3 regions of the Desertibacillus haloalkaliphilus genome follow, and region 3 is predicted to be linked to each of the others. Evidence: riboswitches for the same ligand, from Rfam matches in the RefSeq annotation. Region 3 holds a riboswitch; each other region holds the start of a gene.
The links. Region 3 has a riboswitch for lysine ahead of KH400_RS08185 (Na+/H+ antiporter NhaC family protein). Riboswitches for the same ligand answer to the same signal wherever they lie in the genome.

Region 1 (8,343 bases), on a different contig from region 3:
AATTCCCATCCTTCATATTTGTTAACAAGGCCAGACGTCTCATGACGGCGCACTTGCTCATCTAATGCATATAATAATTGTTGTCCTGTTGTTGCACCAGCAAACGCTGTACGGTGATGCTGCGTTCCACCGAAACGACGGAAATCTAGTAACCCTTCTGCGGTACGGTTGAACATAACTCCCATACGGTCCATTAAGTGAATAATACCAGGTGCAGCCTCACACATCGCTTTAACAGGCGGTTGGTTTGCAAGGAAGTCGCCCCCATAAACCGTATCATCAAAGTGCTCCCATGGTGAATCCCCTTCACCTTTCGTATTTACAGCACCGTTCATACCGCCTTGTGCGCACACAGAGTGAGAACGTTTCACTGGTACTAATGATAATAGGTCGACTGGCACGCCTTTTTCTGCCGCTTTGATCGTTGCCATTAGACCCGCTAATCCACCACCGACAACTACAATTTTACCTTTACTCATTTGTGACTCACTCCTTAAATATTGGCTAGATCTGGATTAATAAATGCTAAAATCGCTCGAATACCGATAAATGTTAATACGACAAAGATACCTAATGTCACGTATGTAGCAATTTGTTGTGAACGTGGAGTAACTGTAATCCCCCAAGAAACGGCAAATGACCATAACCCATTTGCAAAGTGGAATGTTGTTGATACAACACCAACAATATAGAAAACTAGCATAAATGGACTACTTAAAATATCGGCCATCATATTATAATCTACATGCACGCCGAGTGCTGCTTGAATACGAGTTTCCCAAACATGCCAAACAACGAAGATTAACGTGATAACCCCAGTAACACGCTGTAATAAGAACATCCAGTTACGGAAATATCCGTACTTGCTCGTATTGTTTCTCGCTTGAAAAGCGATATATAGACCATAGATTGCATGGTAAAGTAATGGAATAAAAATAAGAAAAATCTCTAGAAAATAGCGAAATGGTAGATTCTCCATAAATTGTGCAGCTTGGTTAAATGCACTTGCTCCCCCTGTAGCAAAATGGTTAATAACCAAATGCTGAACCAAGAAGAGTCCTACTGGAATGACTCCTAACAAGGAGTGAAGTCTTCGGTTCATAAACTCTCGATTTGCGGCCATGCCATTGTTCCCCCCATTTTTAATTTTAAATTTTAAACTCCTATTTGCACGATATTCTCTATATTTCTCTTTTTCTTATCATTCAAAACCTCCCCCACTCCAATTGTCTAACACTCTCTTACTCTACTAACTTATTTTTGAAACTTTTGTGAAAGTTTCTGTGAATAAAATCCGACAATTTTATTGTACTCTCATCCTCATATATCGTCAAGAAAACGGATACAGGATAAATTCAAAAAATTCTAATCGGTTGCTTACTGCTATGCGATTTAAAAAAATTTATTTTTTTGTCAATTGGGGGCGAAAACTGTAAGACACATCGCCCCCCTTGATACATTTCTTATCCAATAATGATCCGCTCAGTCGGATACTTAAAGTAGCTCTTCTGCTCACGACGTCGAACAGAAAATAGAAAGACAAGTAAACCAATTCGTCCGATAAACATCAGCACCATTAATACGACTTTACTTGGCCAACTTAAGTCCGCTGTAACCCCTGTTGATAAACCACACGTTCCAAAGGCTGAACTCGCCTCAAAAATGATCGCAATCAGTTCAATGTTATTACCACTTTCAAATGCAGCGATTAACATCACAGCAACAAAGAGCATCATTGTGAATACGGATAGAACGATAAATGCTTTCTGCTTATCCTCAGGATGAATTTCTCGTCCAAACACCTTGACATCGCTTTTTCCAAGTGCAAAACTGCGGATTGTCAAGAACATGATCGCGAGCGTCGTTGTACGAATACCACCGCCAACACTAGAAGGACTTGCACCGATAATCATCAGTCCTGAAATAAACAGCAACGTAGCTATACTTAACTCAGATACGTCCATCGTTGCTAACCCACCACTTCTTGAAGTTGCAGAATTAAACAATGAATAAAAAAGCTGTTGATGCCACTCTAGACCGACATAAAAGTGCCCTCGCTCAAGGAGCCAGATGCCAATGACCCCGATTAAAAAAACAACAAAATACGTAATTGTCGTGATTTTCGTAAATAAACTAAATTTAAAATGCGGGTCACGTCTTGAAAAGTATTCCTTGACTTCAACTAATACCGGGAAACCAATCGCACCGGCAAAGATTAATAAAATCGTTACAAGTTGAACGTAGTAATCATTGGCAAACGGAATCAGTGACTCACCAGTTATGTCAAATCCTGCATTCGTAAATGCACTTAACGCCGCAAAAGCTCCTTGGTAGTATGCTTCAAGTGTCGTATCAAAATAACGGAGGTAATACGTGCCTAAAATAAACGCACCGATTATTTCGATGATCAATGCAACGACTAAAATGCCACGCATTAAATTCACTAACCCTGAAAATGTATTTTGGTTGTGATCGACCATGATCAACATCCGCTGCGATAAGACGATTTTCCTACGAAACAACATCCAAACAAAGGTCCCTAATGTCATAATCCCGATACCACCGAGTTGAACCGCAAGGGCCAAAAAGACAATACCGGTAAAGCTGTACGTCTCTGATACATTTACGACCGTTAAACCAGTTACACTGACCGCACTTACTGACGTAAACAATGCTTCTGAAAACGACAACTGGACACCCTCTTGATGGGATATTGGTAAATAAAGCAAAATACTAAAAAGAATCATCGCAGCAATATACGAGATCATAATAATTCTAAAGGGAGTTAACAGATGTTTAAATGCAAGCTTCATTTTATGTACCTCCACTCTCATTCGGGCTATAGTATATCACTTCTCAACACTCGAAGCTATAGAGAAAAGAAGGAGGTCGTTATATAATAGAATGGACAGAGAGGAGTATACATAATGAGTAAACACACCCCCCTAGACAAAAACGTTAAACGAGAAGCTTCAAGCTTTGGCTACCAACTCTTGCGAGCAGATGTATTAGCCAACCTACTTGGAAAAGAACAAGAACAAATCCTTTATTGGGCTGGTAAATCACTAGCTCGAAAATATAAGCTTTCATCCATTGATGAGGTTATTGTTTTTTTTAACCAGGCTGATTGGGGAACGCTAGCAGTCATCAAAGAAAAGAAAACGGAAATGATGTTTCAATTAACGGATCACCTCTATGATGAAAGCCACCCATATTCTGTCCAGTTAGAAGCTGGATTTCTCGCTGAGCAAATTCAACAGATCAAATCACGTATTGCTGAAACGACGGTCAAACAAAAGAAAGCTACATTTGTATTTACCGTCCAATGGGATCATAAAGATGAGGTTTAAATCATCCCGAACTGAACGTATATTATTCTGTCTGATCGAGCTTTGAAGCAATAAAGCTACATGTCTTACGATGAATTCTTATCTTTCATCGTAAGACATAGCATACGAATCTATAGTCCTATATGCTCAGCACTTCTTCAGCTAGTTGAAATTCCTCATGTAGTGCTTCAACAGCCTTAACCATGACAGCTTCTTCAATGACTGTTGACACTTTAATCTCAGATGTACTAACCATTTTTACTTTCACATCTTCTTTTGCAAGTAATTGGAACATTCTTGCCGCCACTCCAGGGTTTGAAACCATGCCAGATCCGACAATCGATACTTTTGCTAAATTCTGTTCGCAATCAACAGCTTCAAAGTGCAAACGATGTTTGTTTTCTTCTAAAACCGCTACTGTTTCTTGACGAATATCATCGCTGATTGAAAATGAGATCGTTGTTGTTTCTTTTCCAGTTTCATTTTGAATAATAATATCTACATTAATTCCATGTTCCGAGAGAATCGTAAATAAGCTTGGTAACGTAGCCAGGTCATTAGGCAACCCAGACACTGTTACTTTTGTGACATCACTTTCAAATGCAATCCCTCGTACAACCAAATCTTTTTCCATTGACACTTCCTCCTCAATTACTGTCCCTTCTTCTTCTACCATGCTTGATGCAACCATCAATTTGACTTTATGGTTTTTTGCAAATTCAACGGCACGTGGGTGCAGGACTCCCGCCCCTAAATTAGCCATTTCCAACATTTCATCATAAGAAATTGATGCTAATTTTCTAGCTTTGCTCACATACCTCGGATCAGTGGTATAAACACCCGTCACATCTGTAAAAATATCACAGCGCTCCGCTGACACAGCAGCCGCAAGTGCAACAGCTGTCGTGTCCGATCCACCACGACCAAGTGTTGTGATCTCCTCACCCTCACTTACTCCTTGAAAGCCAGCAACAATCACAATCATTCCATCCTCTAGGTAGCTATTGATTCTCTCAACATCAATGCCGGTAATTCTAGCGTTACCATGTGCTTGTTCGGTCTGAATCCCTGCTTGCCAGCCTGTCAAAGAGACTGCTCGATACCCGCGTTCTTGCAAAGCCATCGTTAATAAGGAGATCGATACTTGTTCACCTGTCGATAGCAACATATCCATCTCACGCTTGCTCGGTTGAGCAGTGACTTCGCCGACTAAGCTGACGAGTTCATCCGTTGTTTTCCCCATCGCCGAAACGACCGTTACAACTTGATTTCCTTGTTCAACCGATGAAATGATTCGATCAGCCACATGTTTGATCCGCTCTGTTGATCCAACTGATGTTCCTCCATATTTTTGTACGACTAATGCCATATTGCTCATCCTCTCCTATGTAAAAAACTTAACTTTAAAGAACTTACCCGCAAACACATATCAAGAAATAACTTCTCTTACTTCAAATAGTTCACTAAATATTCAATCAAGTGAGGCATAAGGAAGCTACTTTCCCTCTATTCCTTCATCGCTAGCGCTCTCCGGGGTTCCCTTTTCCACCCTTGAACCAACTTCTCCTCACCAGTGTATCTCCCGCATACTCCAATCTAAGGCGGTGCGAGTAAGCCTTCTTTACCACAACACCAAAAAAGCAACAGTAGGAACGCCCTCACTGTTGCTTGGTATACAAAAAAGTCGGTATCTCCACACTTCGTCCCCTGCATCTCGTGAGATAGTTCTCCACACAACCTTTGGGTTGGTTGCGTGACAGCCTTGTACCTATTCAATACAAGTCCAGCAAAAAGATTGTTGAGGCTCTTTTCACTTCGGCGAATTCCCCTTTCAGCAATGATCATCGGATCTCAACATCCTCGCTTTGCCTACTAATGGTTTTCGCTCCTCTACCATCACTTCTTCTATGAAGTGTGGCTTTTTTTAATTTTTTTATCAACTTTAATCGTTAGTTGTTATTTTAGCAAAACAACAATTGAAAATCAACGAGAAATTCAACTATTTTTCAAATGGTCAACAAGCGCTTCGGCTACAGGTGCTGGAACATTTAACTGACGGAAATCTTCAACACTTGCTTCCTTCATTTTTTTCAATGAGCCAAAGTGCTTTAACAACCGTTGTTTTCGTTTTTCACCGATGCCAGGCACATCATCTAAAATCGATGAAAACATCGATTTCCCACGTGCTTGTCGATGAAAATTGATCGCAAACCTGTGGACTTCATCCTGTATTCTTTGTAAGAGGTAAAATTCATGACTATCCCGTTTTAATGGGATTACCTCGGGCGGGTCTCCCATCAATAGCTGTGACGTCCGGTGTTTATCATCTTTAGCTAAACCACATACAGGGATCGATAACCCTAGTTCATCTTCAAGCACACTTTGCGCAGCTGAAATTTGTCCTTTACCACCATCGATCACTAACAAATCAGGCAATGGTCCATCTTCCTTTAATAGACGAAGGTAGCGCCGACGAACAACCTCACGCATCGAACCGTAATCATCAGGCCCTTCAATCCCTTTTAACTTATACTTACGGTAATCCTTCTTACTCGGTTTACCATCTAAAAACGTAATCATGGCAGACACAGGATCAGTCCCTTGAATGTTAGAGTTGTCAAATGCCTCGATCCGATACGGTGTACTGATTCCCAGTGCCTCCCCTAAATTTTCAATGGCTTTAATCGTGCGTTCCTCATCCCGTTCAATTAATGAGAACTTTTCCTTTAACGCCATTTCAGCATTTTTGGTCGCAAGGTCCACTAATTCTTTTTTCTTACCACGTTTCGGTTCAAATACTTTTACCTCGAGCAATTGAGCAACAAGCTCTTGATCCGTACCGCTTGGTACGAGGATCTCCTTTGGCTTCATATGTTCCTTTTTTAAATAAAATTGTCCGATATACGTTAAAAAGTCTTCTGAAGCTTCACCGTAAAATGGAAAAATGGATACATCTCGTTCAATCAGTTTTCCTTGGCGAATGAAAAAGACTTGTACACACATCCACCCTTTATCATATGAGTACGCAAAAACATCACGGTCGATCTGGTCAGAGATCGTCATTTTCTGCTTTTCCATGACAGCTTCAATGTGCTTAATCAAGTCACGAAATTCCTTCGCCCGTTCAAAGTCTAATTGTTCAGAAGCGCTATTCATCTTTTCCGTTAATTCTTGCTTCACTTGCTGATGACCATTATTTAAAAAACGAACAATGTCAGCGACAAGTTCTTTATTTTTTTCATCACTTACTTCATACACACATGGAGCTAAACATTGATTGATATGGTAGTATAAGCAAACCCGATCAGGTAATGTCCGACACTTTCTTAGGGGGTAGAGACGATCTAACAATTTTTTTGTTTCATTCGCCGCACTCGCATTCGGAAAAGGACCAAAGTATTTTCCTTGATCCTTTTTTACTTTTCGAGTTGTGATCAAGCGCGGATGTTCTTCCGCGGTAATCTTTAAATACGGATATGATTTATCATCCTTTAACATAACATTGTATTTCGGATCGTATTTTTTAATTAGGTTCATTTCAAGGATAAGCGCTTCGATATTCGAAGAGGTAATTATATATTCAAAATCAGTGATTTCACTCACTAACCGCTGTGTTTTCCCATCATGGGAACCAGTAAAATAAGATCGAACGCGGTTTTTTAAAATTTTTGCTTTTCCGACATAAATGACCGTTCCTTGCCTGTCTTTCATTAAATAACAGCCAGGCTGCTCAGGTAAAACAGCGAGCTTTTCTTTAAGGTTATCCATCCTCCTCACTCCTTGCTACTATTGTTACCAAAAATCACGTTTTTTTCAACCGCTCTCGAGCCGCCTTCTTCTCATTTAGATTTTTTCCAGTATCCTTCACGCAAAGGCCGGACGAGTAAGCTATTACTTTTCCTTGTCTCCTTGCTGCGCACTCTGCACCCCTTCAATTAAAAAAGCCTGATCCGTAATACGAATCAGGCTTTTTATTGGCTCTTATAGGTGCTTATTAAGAAGCTCAGCTAGTGCATCTTTTGGTTGGAAGCCTACCACTTGCTCGACAACTTCACCATCTTTAAAGACCATTAATGTAGGGATACTCATGACTCCATGCTTGCTAGCTGTTTCTTGGTTTTCATCAACATCAAGCTTCGCAATTTTCACTTTATCTCCCATTTCTGCATCTAGCTCTTCAAGAACCGGTGCAATCATTTTACAAGGCCCACACCAAGGTGCCCAAAAGTCAGCTAGGACTACTCCTTCACTTGTTTCGCTTGCAAAATTTTGATCCGTAACGTTTACAATCGCCATGTTCGTAACGTCCTCCTTATTTATCGTGCTAATCACTTATTCAAACAAATTATACCATCCGTCGTACTCACACGCTATAAATATGCTTACAGAATTTATATTACCCAATCGTGTTATGTTTGAAACCACTTTTTCCTGCAAACAATAATAGAAAATAATAAATATACGTGAAAAGCTGCCCTTTGAAGGACAGCTTTTCACGTATGTTTTATGATTCAACTAAAACGTTTTTCAATTCTTCTGTAAGTAATGGAACAACCTCAAATAAGTCAGCAACAATTCCATAGTCTGCGACTTCAAAGATCGGTGCTTCTGGATCTTTATTGATGGCTACAATTACTTTTGAGTTAGACATCCCTGCTAAATGCTGAATCGCACCAGAGATACCAATCGCAAAGTAAAGGTCAGGTGTTACAACTTTCCCTGTTTGACCAATTTGTAAGGAGTAATCACAATATTCAGCATCACACGCTCCACGAGATGCACCAACTGCTGCTCCAAGGACATTCGCAAGCTCATCTAATGACTTAAAGCCTTCTTCACTTTTCACACCGCGTCCACCTGCAACAACAATTTTAGCTTCTGAGAGATCAACCCCGCCAGTTGACTTGCGCACGATATCCTTAATTTGTGTTCGCAAATCAGTTAATTCTACATCAAGCCCAGCTACATTTCCGCTTCGTGACTCATCAACCTCAAGTGGCTCGATGTTGTTTGG
Region 2 (8,343 bases), on a different contig from region 3:
GGGAATTGAAGTTTTACTCATATCAAACCCATCGAATATGTATTATCTGACAGGGTATAATGCATGGTCATTTTATGTACACCAAATGATGGTCGTGATGGTTGATGAGGACCAACCGATTTGGATTGGTAGAGAAATGGATGCGAGTAGTGTGAAGGTCAGTACGTGGATTGATGATCATCACATTATTCCTTACCCAGATGAGTATGTGCAATCAACAATTAAACACCCAATGGATTTTGTCGCAAATATATTACAGGAGATTGGTCAAGCAACAAGAAAAATTGGGTTGGAAATGGATGCTCATTATTTTACTGGTTTATGTTATGAACGACTGCAACAAGGACTTCCGAACGCAACATTTAAAAATGCTTCAACACTTGTTAATTGGGTGAGGTTGATTAAATCGGACGAAGAAATCGTTTTTATGAGGCGTGCGGCTAACATTGTAGAAAAGGCCATGAGTAAAGCGTATGAAACCGTCGATGTAGGTGTTAGAGAATGTGATGTTGCCGCAAATATTTACCATGCGCAAATTAGTGGTTTAGACAATTTTGGAGGGGACTATACGTCGATCGTCCCGATGATTCCAACAGGGAAAAATACGTCTTGTCCACATTTAACATGGACCGATAAACGATACAAAAATGGAGATAATTTAACGATTGAAATTGCTGGATGTTATAAACGTTATCATACCCCAATGGCTCGCACGATGGTGTTAGGCACACCCTCGCAGCAAGTTTCTGATCTCTCCGAAGTTGTCTTAGAAGGAATAAATGAAACCTTAGCAGCTATTAAACCAGGAATGATGGCTGAGGAAGTTGAGGCCGTTTGGCGAAAGACGATTGCGAAAAGAGGGTACTATAAGGACTCAAGGTTAGGGTACTCCATTGGATTAAGTTTTCCACCTGATTGGGGAGAGCATACCGTAAGTTTTCGAAAAGGTGATCGTACAGTTCTCGAACCAAACATGACGTTCCACCTCATGCCGGGAATTTGGTATGAAGATTATGGAGTTGAAATTACCGAGTCCATTCGTATTACCGAAAATGGCTGCGAATTATTAACAAATTTCCCGCGTGAATTGTATAAAAAAAATCCAACAACAGACTTGTATATCGAAGGAAATTGCTTAATAAAAGAAGATTTTTAATGAAAAATAAAGTGGAAGAGGGTAAGCCGTCAGCGGTTTATCCTTTTTTAATGGTACGTAAAAAAGTGGGGGGGGGGAGACGTTCACTTTGGGTCAACAGTGGAGTGTTAGAGAAAAAGTGAATTTCCTATGAACTTTTTAGTGATTCATGATAGGATAGTAATATTCGAGATTCATTGAGGAGAGTTGATGACTGTGAATAAACAAGTCATACAGTCTAGTCTAGGTTTTATAAGTGTTCTCATTACGATCTTGTATTTAGTAGATCTGTTTTTCCCAACGGCTTGGCTTGAAATTCTTTATAGCTCATTAGCGGGGATCGTTCTCTTGTTTGCTATATTCTCTGTACGTCGGTTGAATCAAGTCGTGGCTGTTCTGTTAGTGGTCGTCGCTGGCGTTATCTTTATTCTTAATCAAGTGCCCCCACTTACGATTATCTCAGGATTTGGAGAAAATATAAATTTGTTAACCTTGTTTTTACTTGTCCCGTTTTTCGGTGTGATCATTTCAATTGGAGGTTATCTGACAGCATTAAAAGAGAAAGTTCATGAGCAAGAACAACATAACAAAGCTCATCCGTATCGTTTAAGTTATCTATTAACAGCGAGCATGGGTGCCATACTTAATCTTGGGTCGATGCCGATTGTTTATCGCATCGCAGTCGAGAGTTTTTCTGGTTATCGAAGAAAAAAGCTAGTAATGGTGTTGTTGCGTGCGTTTGGCTTTTGTATGTTCTGGTCACCGTATTTTGTTAACGTTGGATTAGTGCTTGTTTTATTTAATGTTTCTTGGCTTCATGTCGGTTGGGTTGGCTTTTTGATTGGCTTATGTTATCTCATGATAAGTCTATTTTTTTTCAACAAGATACATTTTGCGGATGATCCGATGGTTGAGACTGATGACATTGGTGGGGCTGTAAATCGTGGTGAGGCTACCAAAAAGCTCGTCTCATTGCTTTGTTTTTCAGTCACTCTACTGATTATTTCATTTATTTTAGATTACTTGTTACTTGTTAATATGTTAACAGTTGTCTCGGTTTTGGCGCTATTTTATCCGGTTTTATGGGCGGCAATTATTGGAACTTTAGTTGATTACCTGCAAGCGGTGGTTGAACAAATGAAAACGGCATTTATCCGTTTAAAGAATGAGATCGTTATTTTTATTAGTGCAGGTTTTTTTGGCTTAGCGTTATCGTACACAGAAGTAGGGGATGTGATTTCTCATCTTATCTATGATGCATCATATGGTTCTATTTATGTGATGAGTATCCTTATCATTTTATTATCAATCTTTCTATCATTTTGTGGTATTCACCCAGTCATTATCGTGATCGGGATTGGAAGCTCATTATCTCCGGCTCTGTTTGGCGTAAGTCCAGAATATATGGCGGTGTTATTGATCGTTGCTTGGACGTTAGCTACTCAAGTTTCTCCATTTTCAGGTTCAGTATTAATGACTTCAGGGTTAATGCAACAGTCGCCATGGAGGGTTTCGCAACGAAATTTAGGATTTGTTGCCGTCCTCTTGGTAAGCTTGCCTTCATTATTAGTCTTGTTGCAACATTTTGGATTACTATAAAGAATGTTCAAAAAGTCCGTAAAAATGACTGACAAATGTCCTCGTTGGCTTGCTCATGCGTTGCTCACATATGAACAGCATATCTTTGCGGCTTTTAGCTACATGCCTCGAACTTTCGACGCACAGGACGTTGCGATTTTAGCCGACCGGTTCTATTCTTCTCTTTTTTGAACACGCACTATAATAGTTAGGTGGTAAAAAGTATGAAAACTCAAGTGTCACATCTATTTACATACGGTTTATTACTCTTTGTTATGGTATTGTGGGGAGTAAACGTTGTGATGTTAAAAGTATTAGTAGACCATCTTCCCCCAACAACAATGACAGCCGTGCGAGTATTTACTGCAGGTATTATTGTTTTGTTTATTTTAATCTTTCAGCGTCAATTACGAACATTAACGAAAACAGAATGGAAGTTTACAATCATTGCCATGGTCTTTGGTGTTGTTGGGCATCATTTTTTTCTTACATTAGGTTTAACGGCAACGACAGCATCCAATGCATCTTTAATTTTAGCATTACTACCATTAACTACATCGGTGTTGGCGATGATTTTCTTACATGATCAGTTAACAAAATTACGTTTACTAGGTATATTGCTTGGGATCATAGGCGTTTCGGTGATTATCTTTCAGGGAGCGGATAGCCTTGGTGGGGTTAATGTAGGTGACCTTTACATTTTTATTGCGATGTTCGTCCAAGCGATTAGTTTTATCTATATTAAAAAAGCTACAGAAACGCTCGATTCGAAACAAATGACAGGGATCATGCTCGTGTTTGGTTCATTGTTACTATTTGGCTTAAGTCTCATCATTGAGCCACATGGCGTGTCTGGGTTAGGTGAAGGGACCGCGTGGATTTGGTTGCTATTTTTCACGTCAGCCATTTTGGCGACGGCTGTCGGACATATGTTATATAATTCGGCGATCCATAAGTTAGGGGCTGGACAAACCGCGATATTTAACAACCTTGTTCCGTTTTTCGGTGTCATTAGTTCAGCTATCTTTCTTGGTGAAGCCATTGTTATGACACATATTTTTGGTTTTTTGTTCATTGTCATTGGTGTCCTATTGGGTACCGGTTATATGGATGAAAAGCTTGTTCGAAAGATCAATAAGCGTAAAAAGGCCGAATCGATGTAAAGTAAAGGGATTCCAACTCGTTTTCTGAGTGAGGAATCCCTTTTTAGTTACGTGTTTGTTTGTTTTTTTTAGGTTCGGGTACTGGATCGAAACCACCAGGGTGGAAGGGGTGGCATTTAAGTATACGCACAAGGGTGAACCATCCACCTTTCAGTGCGCCCAACCGTTTGAATGCTTCTAAACCATAGTGAGAGCAGCTAGGATAGAAGCGGCATGTGGGTGGTTTAAGTGGAGAAATAAATCGCTGATAAAATCGTATTAGCACAATAAACGGCCATTTCAATAGTGATCCGCTCCTTTTTTAAAAGCTTAGAGATAATATACCATATAAGGGCTCTTTTAAGTAGTTAGCATGGTTTTGAAGCATAAATAAGGCTGCCTTCTAAGGGGTTACCCGAACTTTTTTGACAGCCTGATCATGGTATATTATTCTTTTGTTTGGTTATCCCAGCGGTTATAGTAAATTAAGTTTTCTAGTGCTCGTCGTTTTTCCCATCCTGATGATTCTAAAATTGGTTTATCGGGGTATTGGTCCGTATAACCAAGTGACATTAATGCGATTGGATCGATGTGTGGCGGGATATCTAGAATATCACGGACGTCATTTTTTTTATAGAAACTGACCCAGCCCATGGCTAACCCTTCAGCACAAGACGCAAGCCACATGTTTTGAATCGCACATGCTGTTGATAAAACATCGGTTTCTGGAATCGAGTTTCTTCCTAGTACATGAGAACCACCGCGCGTGGGGTCACAAGTGACACAAATGGTGATTGGTGCTTCTTTAATCCCTTCAATTTTTAAATTGAGGAATTTTTGTTGTCGTTCATTCTCATAATGAATCGCTAATGCTCGTCGTTCTTTATCCGTAGCCCAAGCGAGCCGTTCTTTAATTTTATCAGACGTGATGATGATGAAATTCCATGGTTGCATAAAACCTACAGATGGACCGTGATGGCCTGCTTCAAGAATACGTTGCAGGACCGACTCCGGAATCGGCTTTGATAAGAAGCTTCGCACATCTCTGCGGTTTTCTATTACTTTATAAATGGCATCTTTTTCATTTTGGTTAAACATACAATCAAATCCTCTCTGTCCAGCTTACTTTAATGGTAGCAGGAAATGAAAAGATTGACTATAGTCATTTGACTATTCGATTAGAAGTACGATGGTTAATGAAATTTTAAGTTCATATGAAAAGATAGAGTGGCTGGGCTAGCTGGATTCGAACCAGCGCATAACGGAATCAAAATCCGCTGCCTTACCGCTTGGCTATAGCCCAACATATGTATTAGGTGAATGATGTAAAGGTAGGTTATGAAAGAAAAGAAATGGCTGGGCTAGCTGGATTCGAACCAGCGCATGACGGAATCAAAATCCGCTGCCTTACCGCTTGGCTATAGCCCAACATATGTATTAGATGAATGATGTAAAGGTAGGTTATGAAAGAAAAGAAATGGCTGGGCTAGCTGGATTCGAACCAGCGCATAACGGAATCAAAATCCGCTGCCTTACCACTTGGCTATAGCCCAATGCCTTGAATCAGTTCCTTTACATTTCATATGATTGCACAATCAAGGTGATTTTATACATTTCTTTAAATAGATTTTATAAAAAAAGATCGCATCTATAAAAAGTTCAAATAGGTGCGATCTTGGTGTATGGTTTAGCTTACATAAAACGTCATATTTGGTTGCATGACCGTTTGTAACTGACGATGTTCTGTCTCGCTTAACGGTACGAGAGGGAGGCGAACCGAACCTACGCTGATGCCTCTCATTTCTAATGCAGCTTTTACAGGTGTAGGGCTTGGTGCTGCAAATAAGGCTTTCATCACTGGCAATAAATCTCGATGAAGCTTTGCGGCATGCTCTGGTTGTCCGTTTAAATAGCTTGTCACCATTTCTTGCATTTCGTTTCCAATAACATGAGACGAAACAGAAACGATTCCAGTTCCTCCAATTGACATCACTGGAAGGGTTAAGCTGTCATCACCACTATAAAGGCTGAATTTATCATCGGTTTCTTCAATGATTTTTGCCATGGCTTCTAGATCACCGCTTGCTTCCTTGGTTGCTACAATATTTTCAATTTGTGAAAGACGTATCGTTGTTTCAACAGAAATATTAACAGAACTACGCCCAGGAATATTATAAATCATCACTGGAAGAGATGTTGATTCAGCAATTGTTTTAAAGTGTTGATAGATCCCTTCTTGTGAAGGCTTATTATAATAAGGGGATACAAGCATAATCCCATCAACACCAGCTTCTTCAGCTTTCTTTGTCAAACTGATAGAAGCGCGTGTGTTGTTTGACCCAGTCCCGGCAATAACAGGTACTCGACCATTAACTGTTTTAACAACAAAGTTAAATAATTCCACTTTTTCCTCTGTTGTAAGTGTTGGGGATTCTCCAGTTGTTCCAGCTACAACAATACCGTCCGTACCGTTTGTAATTAAGTGGTTAATGAGTTGTAAAGTTGCGTTGTAATCTACATCTCCATCTTGATTAAATGGGGTTACCATTGCAGTTAATACACGTCCAAAATTCATTGTTTCATCACCCTCTATTCATTATTTTCGATCAATCTTGTAAGGTTTCCACTTTGTATGAATAGAGCTACATCTCTTCCCATTGTTTTTAAAACATGGTGTTACGCAAAAAAGCAACAATGAGAGCCTCATTGTTGCAATAGAATCGTTTAGAACGTTCTATGCGTGAGATAGCCCTCCATATAGTTCACCTGACTATATGACAGTTCTGTATTTGTTCAATAACAGAACCAGCCTCAAGAAAATGAGATTCTTTTGGCTTCGGCAAATCCCCCTTTCAGCAATTCTCAAAGGATCCCATTCTCCTCCAATTGCCTAATTATGGTCTTTGCGCCTCTACCCTCACTTCAATTTTTGAAGTAAAGAATATGCTTATCCGTTTGTGACTCTACCTTAACAAATAACAATATCGTTTGCAATGAAAAATGGATAATTCATAATAAAAATTTTTAGAGTCGTAGCAAGGCTTGAACGAGTTGGTTAACAAATGGAATGTCGTTGACTTTTAAGCTTTCTTTTTAATTATCCATATGACCATGTCGTAGGCGGTAATGCTAGATGATGGACCATTTATGTTTCAAGCAGATGAGGGAGTCAGTCTCACACGATGAAAGGTAATTAAACCATTTTAGGACAATTCGTGAACTTTATGAACACTAACATTTGTTTTTCCTGTATTTAAGAGTATGATCTTAGATTTGTTGTTGTTATTTCATGGGCGTTAAACAATCCAGTAGCCAGCTTCTTCAACTGCTTCTCTCATATAGGTAACGTTTGTTTGTGATTCTTCAAATGTAACGGTGACGGTATTGTTATTTGGATGTACTTTCGCATCAACGACACCTTCTACATTTTCTAATGCATGCTCAACTGTATCGAGGCAATGCCCGCAACTCATTCTCTCCACTTGCAGATCAATATGCTTCATTTTAATCACCTCAGTGTTATTGGGAGCGATCTAGTTTCCATTTTAACAGTGATTCGCTTTTATAATCGGTAGTATGTTAGGCAAGTGTTGAATCTATACGTGTTAATCCTCCATGTAATTTATGCTTGAACTCCCTTCAACTGACAGAGTAAAGGTGGATACTTAACGTCACTCTATATAGTGAAAGGAGAATGGCAGAATGAAACCGAAAATACGAACATGTTTAATATTGCTATCCTTTATTGTCTTTCTTGGTGGATGTGTAGTTCCACAAGACGAGGAGATGGGTGCAAATGCTGATCGTACACAAGGGTTTAGCGGGTATGGTACAGACAATGTCCGTGGGATGGAAGGACCATTATCGGATATGATGGTTCCAGACCAGGACCCTAAAGGGTTAACGTCAAACGTTCAGTCTATTGCAGGAGAGAATCAATACATGACTGGCGAGCGTCAGATCGATATTCGAAAAGATCGAGGACAGCAACATTCTTCACAAATATTAAGTAATCGTCCAGGGACGTTACATGATAAACAAACCTTACGTGACCCTGGGTTAGAAAATCAAACCCAACAATCAGATACTCAAGAACAATTGAGTAAGAATGAGAAAGTTTCATTAATGTCTCAACGGATTTTAGCGATTAGAAGTGTTCAAGATGTTGATATTATTTCCGATGATGACCTTTATATGATCGGTGTAGAATCAAATGAATCAAGGCGGTCAAAACTGGAAAGTGAAGTATTTGATGCCATTCGTGATATTGTAAATCCAGACCAAGTTTATGTGGCGACAGACCGGAAAACGGTGAATCGCATCCGTGCTCTTCGTAATGGGTTCGAGTCAGGCCAGCCGTTGGAAGAACTTGGTGCGACGTCGTCTGAATTTATTCGCAATTTAAATCGAACATTTGAACAAAATCAAAAATAAGAGTCGGTACAAAACTTGAACTGCCCCCTGTCAAGTAGACAGTGGAAATAATAA
Region 3 (8,343 bases):
GGTTCACGGCGAAGACTGTGTAGGCCATCGCCCACGCGATGATCACGGCATAGTAGGTGGAGATTACAAATGAGATCCCGACCTGCCACCAACCGATCCATTCTGCTTTCTTGTTGATTCGTGCAAATGTTAATGGTGCGGAGCCACGGTACCTTTGACCCATCGTAAATTCCATAATAAGTAGCGGAATCCCCGCTGTTAAGAGTGCAAATAGATAAGGAATAAAAAATGCTCCTCCACCATTCTCATAGGCAACATACGGGAATCGCCAGATGTTACCTAGACCAACAGCTGAACCAACTGCCGCCATAATAAAGCCGGCACGTGTACCCCACTGTTCTCGATTGTTCATGTCCATACCCCTTTCTGTTTTAGCGTTACTCATTTACCAAGAATTCTATTCCACTCGGACGCTAACTATTATTATTCTTGACGATTTTGTCAAAATAGTTTGACATTTTAGAGCGAAGTGAGCAACTATGATTCTATCAAGCGTTAAAGGAAAAAAGAATAAAAGTAAAGGATTAGGCCTTTAAAGCTAAATAACTGATTCGTTATCTCATTATAATAACTAACGTCCCACTTGTCAAAATATTTTTTCAATGATGGCGCTTTCTGTCGAAAAAAGTAGAATGGCTTAAAAGGGGAGCCCCCCTCTTAAGCCATTCTTGGGATTTTTACCTCTATATTTTTTTATGCATTAGCGGCTTTAGCGCCAACTAATCGTTTCAGAACTGCCACAACAATCACAAATAAGATAATCGCTGCCACAAGTCCGATGAGCATACTACCTGTAAAACCTAACACAAGATACGAAACAAATGTAATTCCAGCAACGATCAGTGCATACGGCAACTGCGTAATGACGTGATCGATATGGTGACTTCCTGCCCCTGTTGACGAAAGGATCGTCGTATCTGAAATCGGTGAACAGTGGTCACCAAAGATCGCCCCAGCAAGGACTGCAGCTAGTGCTGGCAGCATCATCTCAACATCAACGACCGCAGCAATTTCACCGGCGATTGGGAGTAACATCGCAAACGTTCCCCAGCTTGTCCCAGTTGAAAAGGCCATAAACCCAGCAAGGATAAAGATCACCGCAGGCAAGAAAGCGATGTTCATATGCTCACTCACAAGCCCTGCTAGATACGTACCCGTACCAAGTCCGTCGATAATTTCAATGATCGTCCATGCGAATAGTAAAATATAAATCGCTGGTAGCATCGATTTAATCCCAGCCCAAAGACCAACACCAATGTCTTGAGCGTTTACTTTGTTTAAAGCTGTTAGTAGAAGCGCAACAATGAGACCGATCACACCACCGTATAATAACGCTGTCGCTACATCGGTATTTTCAAAGATAGAAAGAAGTGTCGCTTCTTCCCCAGACGCTTGGATTCCCGTATGAATCATAAAGTAAACCGTACCAACGATAAGCGCAAGGATCGGTAACACAAGATCACGAACTTTGCCGTGCTTGTTTTCTGAAATGGTATCTTGTTCACCAGGAATGGCGCCTTTGTTCGGATCAACCACTTCACCTGTCTTCATTGCACGCTCTTCATGCGTCTTCATCGCCCCGAGGTCAAGCTTAAAGACGGCTACCGCAACAACTAGTAGTAAAGCAATGATCGCATAAAAGTTCATCGGCACCATGAAAAGGAACGCTTGTAGTGGTTCATATTGCGTCACCCCATGTGTCACTAAAATTCCGCCGATGATCGTGATAATGTAGGCACCCCAACTTGATAATGGTGCGATTACACACATCGGAGCAGCCGTTGAATCGACTAAATAAGCGAGCTTCGAACGAGAAATTTTATGACGGTCCGTTAGCGGTCGACTAACGTTTCCGACCGTTAAACTATTAAAGTAATCATCAATAAAAATTAAGATTCCAAGTAAAACCGTAACGAGCTGCGCGCCGACACGTGTCTTCACACGGCGAATCGCCCAGTCACCAAACGCACGGCTTCCTCCTGATAGTGCAATTAGTGAAGCCATCATTCCTAGTAATAGTAAAAAGAATAAAATATATAATTCCCACGTATTCAAGGCACCATCGACGACAAAGACGGCTCCAACGATGCTAGCAATTTGGCCGATACTAGCGACAATTGAAAAGTCGTTGATCATCAGTGCACCAACGATAATCCCAACCCCAAGCGATAACAGCACGCGACGAGTAAAAATAACCATCACTAGCGCTAACACCGGTGGGAGTAACGATAAAATTGAGTTTTCCATGATGTAAAGTTCCTCCTAAAATTTTTTGCATGATCTAGCTGTATAAAATGTTCACTCGCCGACCTTAGATTGGTGAGCGAAGAACGGATTGGGAGCACATGTGTTTTTGGCGGGGAGTCCAGCTGTAGGGCGCGGTGGGCGATGGGTGGACGCTCAGTACCTTATTTGTGACAAATCACCAGGTTTTAGAGCTCTTTCGGACCCTCAGTCCGCTATCGATACCAAACCGACCTTTTTTACCTCGGTTTATGGCAAATAACGGCTTCTCGGTCCGGTTACTTCCCCAATTAGGCTCTTTTTTCACAAATAGCGGATACTCAGTCCGAAGCGTCTCGCCCGCTTGCTACCGGCGAATCCTCAGCCCGCTCACGCCTGCACTACCCCAGTACAGACCTTTCCCCAAAAAAGAAAAAAAGGCAATGACAGGGCGCTCCCTGTCATTACCTTATAACCGTAAACGACAAAGCCCCATCATGTCTGAGTAGTTCTCCACGATCATCTCTAACCGTGACAGTGCTGCACTTCTTAAGTACAACCCCAGCAATGCTCACCTGACGGAGTTCACATCGCTTCGGCAACCTCCCCTTTTTGCAATTCTCATCGTTCGTCACACTCGAATTACATACTTATGAAGGCCGCGCCTCTACCTCATTTTTACAATGAGGCTACTGCATTCAATTTTTTCGCAAGACTCATTATAACAAGGCTATCTGCGCGTGGCAATGTTAATTTATCCCTGCATCAATCTCCTCTTCATCTGGCGGGATAATCGCCGGTGCTGGCGCATTACTGTCACCACCATGGTTATAGAAGTAAGGGACTTCTCCAGGTACGAATATCATGCCAATTGGGATCGTCGTGCCAACCGTTTGTTCTTCAGTTGCAAACGGAATAACGACTTGCACGTCAACTTCAATGTCCATCGCGACACTAATGTACGTATTGTTGATTCCCGATGGCTCGATCGTTTCATTCAACTGCGCTTTTACATCACCAATTGCTGTGAACTTGACGGGAACTTGAGGCCCTAAGTGAGCAAGTAACGCATTATTTGTTGCTTGCCCTAATGGAATCGTATGAATAATGCCATTATCAGAAAAGGTTTGTTCATTAAAATCAACCTCAACCCCCTCGGGGACGCTAAGGCTTTCAATTTGGCCTTGCTCCACCATCTTCAAGTACTTTTGCACACGAATAATCGCTTCCGAAACGACACGATTATAAATTTGTGCATCAAAACCAACCGATGTGATGTTGTCATTATTGTCTTTTTCAATGTTAATCAAGTCTTCCATCCCCGTATTATCGACGATTTTCTTTGAAATCGCATCATTGATCGCCTGGGTTGCAATTTTCTGTGTCTCTGTTTGCGCAATCTCGATCAACGTTGGGCGAATTCCTTTTTCAACTAACCAAAGTCCTTGTACGGTCATCGCAACAAAAATAACAAATGATAATAAAAAGACGTAACGAAAAGGCAGCGGACCTTTCCGTTTACGGGGCCGATGTATTTTAAATTTTGCCAACGCCACCCCCCCTTTGCACTAATATATATGCAAAGAGGGGGCTCGGGTTAACCACTATTTCGGACAAAATTTACGCTTGTTTAGCTTTTCGCTCATAGACAAGGAAACGGTGCTTGTGACGGTTCTTCTCATCTGTCGTGCCACGCTCCTCAGAGGTCAACTCCCACTCATCCTCTTTAATCTCAGGGAAATACGTGTCACCTTCAAATTCTTCTTCAATCAACGTTATGTAGAGGCGGTCTGCAATCGGAAGTGTCTCTTTAAAAATTTCCGCACCGCCAATGACAAACACCTCTGTGTCATCATCAAAACGTTCAATCTCAGCAACGGAGTTCACAACCGTACAGCCTTCAGCTTGATAATCTTCATTTCGAGTAATAATGATGTTTTCTCGCCCTGGTAATGGGCGTCCGATTGATTCGTGCGTTTTTCTGCCCATCACGATTGGCTTGCCCATCGTTACTTTTTTAAAATAAGCGAGGTCAGCTGGCAAGCGCCACGGTAAATCATTGTCTTTTCCAATCAGGCGATTCTGGTCCATCGCCACCATAAATGAAATCATGTATGATAACCTCCTTTTCCTCTAGACTGCTACTGGTGCCTTAATCGCTGGGTGCGGATCGTAGCCACTTAACGTAATATCCTCTAGGTCAAAATCAAACACAGATGTAACGCCCTTGTTTAGCGTCAACGTCGGTAATGGACGTGGATCACGCGCGAGCTGTGTTCTAACTTGCTCGAAGTGATTTGAATAAATGTGCGCGTCACCGAGCGTATGAATAAATTCACCAACACCTAGCCCACATTCATGAGCGATTAAGTGTGTTAGCAGCGCATAACTCGCAATGTTAAATGGTACACCGAGGAACATATCCGCACTGCGCTGGTATAACTGACAGCTCAACTTGCCATCTGCGACATAAAATTGAAAGAGTGTGTGACACGGCGGTAACGCCATAGATGGCACATCTTCTGGATTCCATGCTGAGACAATCAAACGGCGTGAGTTTGGATTGTTCTTGATCATATCGATCACATCTTTGAGCTGATCAATCGTTTCACCATTCGTCGTTTTCCATTCCCGCCATTGCTTGCCGTAAATATTACCAAGATCGCCATACTTACTTGCGAAGGCATCATCGGTTAAAATTCGCTCTTTAAAACTTTCCATTTCTTGTTCATAGAGCGCCTTAAATTCATCATCTGTTTGACTGCGTAAGCCAAAATCAGTCATATCCGGCCCAGTGTATTCATCACTAGTAACCCACTTCTCAAACGCCCATTCATTCCAAATGTTATTGTTATGCTGTAATAGATAACGAATATTCGTGTCACCTTTCATAAACCATAGCAATTCGCTCGCAATTAGTTTAAAAGGAACTCGTTTTGTCGTTAACAGTGGAAAGCCTTCATTTAAATCAAATCGCATCTGCTTGCCAAATAAAGAAGTCGTCCCTGTTCCGGTACGATCACCTTTTGTTTCACCCGTCTCTAAAATCTCTTTGCACAATTCTAAATAAGCTTGTTCATTTTGACTCATCGCGTTATTAACTCCTCCATCTTGCCGGCTTCTCAGTTAGGTTCTCCTAACAGCGTCGTTTTCATTTTATCACAGCTTCGTACTCACCTATAGGTTTTGTCGAGTTTTAGCACACGATTGTGCCATCTCGACGATTTCTAACCGAAGTGAACTTTTCTAAGGCGGTGCGGATTCTATCGACCTATATGCTGGCGTTAGAATCCCCATCCCAATCTATTGGTAATTTATGTTATGGTTAGCAGAGATCGAGTAAAGGGGTGTGAGGAATTGAAAAAAACAACACTCATTTCAGTTGTAATAGTTGCTGTTCTAGTCATTGGACTATTTTCTTTCATAAAATTAAACCCACCATTAGCAAGCGGCACGATTGGTTCAACAAGTGAGAAACAAGGTGTGCTAATTAGTATCGGTAATAAAGGGTTTAGCAATATAAAAATTAACGATGTGTTAATCAATAATCATGAAGAGCCACTAGATAAAAAAATTCAATTGAGCAACCCGTTAAAAGGTTTTTATATCGCTGCTGATTTTGATGGTGAGGCGAAAGAGTTTGACCTGACAGACATTGAAGATGTAAGTATCGAGCCAAATACCGCTCCATCATCACAGTTAGATAAAGTGAATGATGGTACGGCTACAGAAGATGATAAAAGCTACGGTTTAAGTGTGATCAACAATGAAGAAATAAATGAGGTTATCATCCATTATAGCTATTTAGGACTTTCTTTTGAAAAAGTTATTCCGATTCGATTTTAAATGTAGATAACGGAGGCAATTGTTCAATTAGGAGGGCAATCGCTTTTGTGTGTGTTAACAGGGCTGGTTAATTGGAGAAGTAGCAATTGGATATCACGAAAAAAGAGGTCAGAACACAAGGTTGGTTAGTACCTTTTGAACTGCCTCTTAGCAATGAGCGTTATCCATCTGCTAACGTTGCTTCTGTTTCAACAATCGTTATGTTTGTTTCTACCATTAAGTCGATTTCGTATGGCTCAGGTAGTTCTTGATCGTTTTCCTCGATAATTCGTACGACTGGCCTTGCACTCATGTGTTGATTTTGTTTGACGACAACCGCCTTTCTGCCATCGCTTAAATCAACAGTTAAGCCAACAGGGTACATCGCAACCGTGCGTGCAAATGCTTCAAGCATGTCTTTATCAAACTGTGTGCCAGCTCCAGCATATAAAATTTCAAGTCCTTCATGCGGTAGCATCGCTTTTCGGTAGACACGATGTGAGGTTACTGCATCAAAGACATCGGCAATTCCGATAATTTTTGCGTATAGATGGATGTCACTGCTCGTTAAATTCCTTGGATAGCCTGACCCGTTAAGTCGTTCATGATGCTGAAACGCACAATGTGCGGCTAGGAGTGGCATGTTCGGGATGTTCCTCAGTAAGTCAAAGCCTGCTTTCGGATGTCGCTTAATGACGTCAAACTCTTCATCCGTTAAACGTCCAGGCTTATTTAAAATTTCTGGTGGGATCGCCATCTTGCCGACATCATGAAGCATCGCTCCGAGACCGATCTCCTTAAGCTGTTTATCGGATAACTTCATTTCCAGCGCTAGTCCTAGCGAGTAAATCGTAACATTGAGGGAATGCGCGAATATGTAATTGTCATACAAAAACACATCAGAGAGAAGCGAGATCGCTTCTTTATTACTTTTGACATCAGCTAAAATGCTATCGACGATCGAGCTGAAATTTTTCCCTAATTGATCGCGATTAATTGATTTTGAGAGACGCATCTCATCCGCAATCGATTCAAATTCGGTTTTGATTGTTTGAAACGCGCGCTGACGCGTCTTCTCGGTTATGACATCATTGACTTCGATATCGTCTGTTTTCTCATCTTTGACATAGACGAAAGCAACACCAATCTCAAGAAGGCGGTCGATCATCCGTTGTGATAACGGAACTCCCGAGCGTATCAATACTTGTCCGTTATCATTGTATATCGCTTTTCCTAGGCTGTCATTTTCATGTAGTGATTTCGTTGCTATTAGCCTCATGCCAAAGTCTCCTCACTTTATTCCATTCTTTTTTCCGACCAGTTGTTTACCTGTCAAAAAACGACATTTTTTGCCAAAAAGATAAACACTTTACCAATATTCTACCAAAAATGGAGTGGAAATTCTATAAAAATTTGGCAAGCCCTCTAATCTACTTCACTTACCTCAGTCCAACCTAAGGCGATGAAATAAGCTAGCTTCGGCTGTTAGCACACTCCAACAATAAAAAAAGGAGGGGCCTTTTCCCCTCCCTGTACTGAAATCTAAAGCATTTTCAGCAGTGCTTCTTTACCAGTCATCCCAGCCTTGATCCCTAAAGATTCGGCTTCAAGCGTTACCGATTCTAACGGTGCCTCAATTAATTGCTCAATCGTACGAACACCGAGGGCACGACCTGCAACAATACCTCGTTCTTTTAACTTTTCATTCGTATTAAACAAGGCAACATCGAGAGCCCCGCACATGATGTATCCTTTATCACTCGTTACAGCCATAAAATTTGTCTTCGGGAGCTTAACCGTTACGGCTGTAAATTGCTGACCTTCAATCGTGATCGGCGTCATTTCTACCATGAACGTTCACACCCCTTCTTTGAAAAGCGTCTTCACTATACGTTATGACACCTGCCAAGCATTAGTGCGAACGTTGGGCGCCCATCACCTCTCTCTACGAATAAGCCCTATTTATATTTTCTGAAGCTTCCAAGCGAGCAGGTCACGAAGCATTTCTGGCATAAAATACTCCTTGTCTGCTGCCGCTGCAATCGCGGGATATAAGCGCCCGAATGTATACATATCAACGGTTGCAAGCTCATAGTCACGTTCGGCATCGAGCGGTTCACCGAGAACAGTGATTGATTCGACATGATTCATGCCATCAGCTAACACCTTCAAACGAACATCAACACCGCTAAACGCCATGACACCAAGCACTTTGCCACGGAAACCATACCCTTTTAGCTCAAGGTTGATCATTTTTTCCGTGAACGCATGCTGAATCGTTTCCTTTAACAAGCT

Region 1: linked by a shared signal. The riboswitch ahead of KH400_RS00700 (aspartate kinase) and the one ahead of KH400_RS08185 (Na+/H+ antiporter NhaC family protein) in region 3 are both predicted to bind lysine.
Region 2: linked by a shared signal. The riboswitch ahead of dapA (4-hydroxy-tetrahydrodipicolinate synthase) and the one ahead of KH400_RS08185 (Na+/H+ antiporter NhaC family protein) in region 3 are both predicted to bind lysine.

The regions. Positions count from the first base shown of each region.
Region 1 is NZ_JAHPIV010000001.1:145,778-154,120, forward strand. It holds gene sdhA (succinate dehydrogenase flavoprotein subunit) at 1-479, opposite strand, end outside; gene KH400_RS00685 (succinate dehydrogenase cytochrome b558 subunit) at 494-1,123, opposite strand; gene KH400_RS00690 (TrkH family potassium uptake protein) at 1,464-2,813, opposite strand; gene KH400_RS00695 (YslB family protein) at 2,928-3,350, shown strand; gene KH400_RS00700 (aspartate kinase) at 3,469-4,698, opposite strand; lysine riboswitch at 5,044-5,230, opposite strand; gene uvrC (excinuclease ABC subunit UvrC) at 5,325-7,097, opposite strand; gene trxA (thioredoxin) at 7,311-7,625, opposite strand; gene KH400_RS00715 (electron transfer flavoprotein subunit alpha/FixB family protein) at 7,834-8,343, opposite strand, start outside.
Region 2 is NZ_JAHPIV010000009.1:183,095-191,437, forward strand. It holds gene KH400_RS12035 (M24 family metallopeptidase) at 1-1,156, shown strand, start outside; gene KH400_RS25305 (hypothetical protein) at 1,156-1,278, shown strand; gene KH400_RS12040 (hypothetical protein) at 1,346-2,734, shown strand; gene KH400_RS12045 (DMT family transporter) at 2,938-3,876, shown strand; gene yidD (membrane protein insertion efficiency factor YidD) at 3,920-4,159, opposite strand; gene bluB (5,6-dimethylbenzimidazole synthase) at 4,303-4,953, opposite strand; tRNA gene KH400_RS12060 (tRNA-Gln) at 5,084-5,158, opposite strand; tRNA gene KH400_RS12065 (tRNA-Gln) at 5,209-5,283, opposite strand; tRNA gene KH400_RS12070 (tRNA-Gln) at 5,334-5,408, opposite strand; gene dapA (4-hydroxy-tetrahydrodipicolinate synthase) at 5,543-6,430, opposite strand; lysine riboswitch at 6,594-6,777, opposite strand; gene KH400_RS12080 (heavy-metal-associated domain-containing protein) at 7,152-7,358, opposite strand; gene KH400_RS12085 (YhcN/YlaJ family sporulation lipoprotein) at 7,558-8,289, shown strand.
Region 3 is NZ_JAHPIV010000006.1:92,277-100,619, forward strand. It holds gene KH400_RS08180 (sodium-dependent transporter) at 1-352, opposite strand, end outside; gene KH400_RS08185 (Na+/H+ antiporter NhaC family protein) at 694-2,247, opposite strand; lysine riboswitch at 2,722-2,901, opposite strand; gene yunB (sporulation protein YunB) at 2,973-3,773, opposite strand; gene KH400_RS08195 (dihydrofolate reductase) at 3,844-4,335, opposite strand; gene KH400_RS08200 (thymidylate synthase) at 4,357-5,313, opposite strand; gene KH400_RS08205 (hypothetical protein) at 5,581-6,069, shown strand; gene KH400_RS08210 (HD-GYP domain-containing protein) at 6,230-7,327, opposite strand; gene KH400_RS08215 (YunC family protein) at 7,591-7,899, opposite strand; gene KH400_RS08220 (bifunctional metallophosphatase/5'-nucleotidase) at 8,011-8,343, opposite strand, start outside.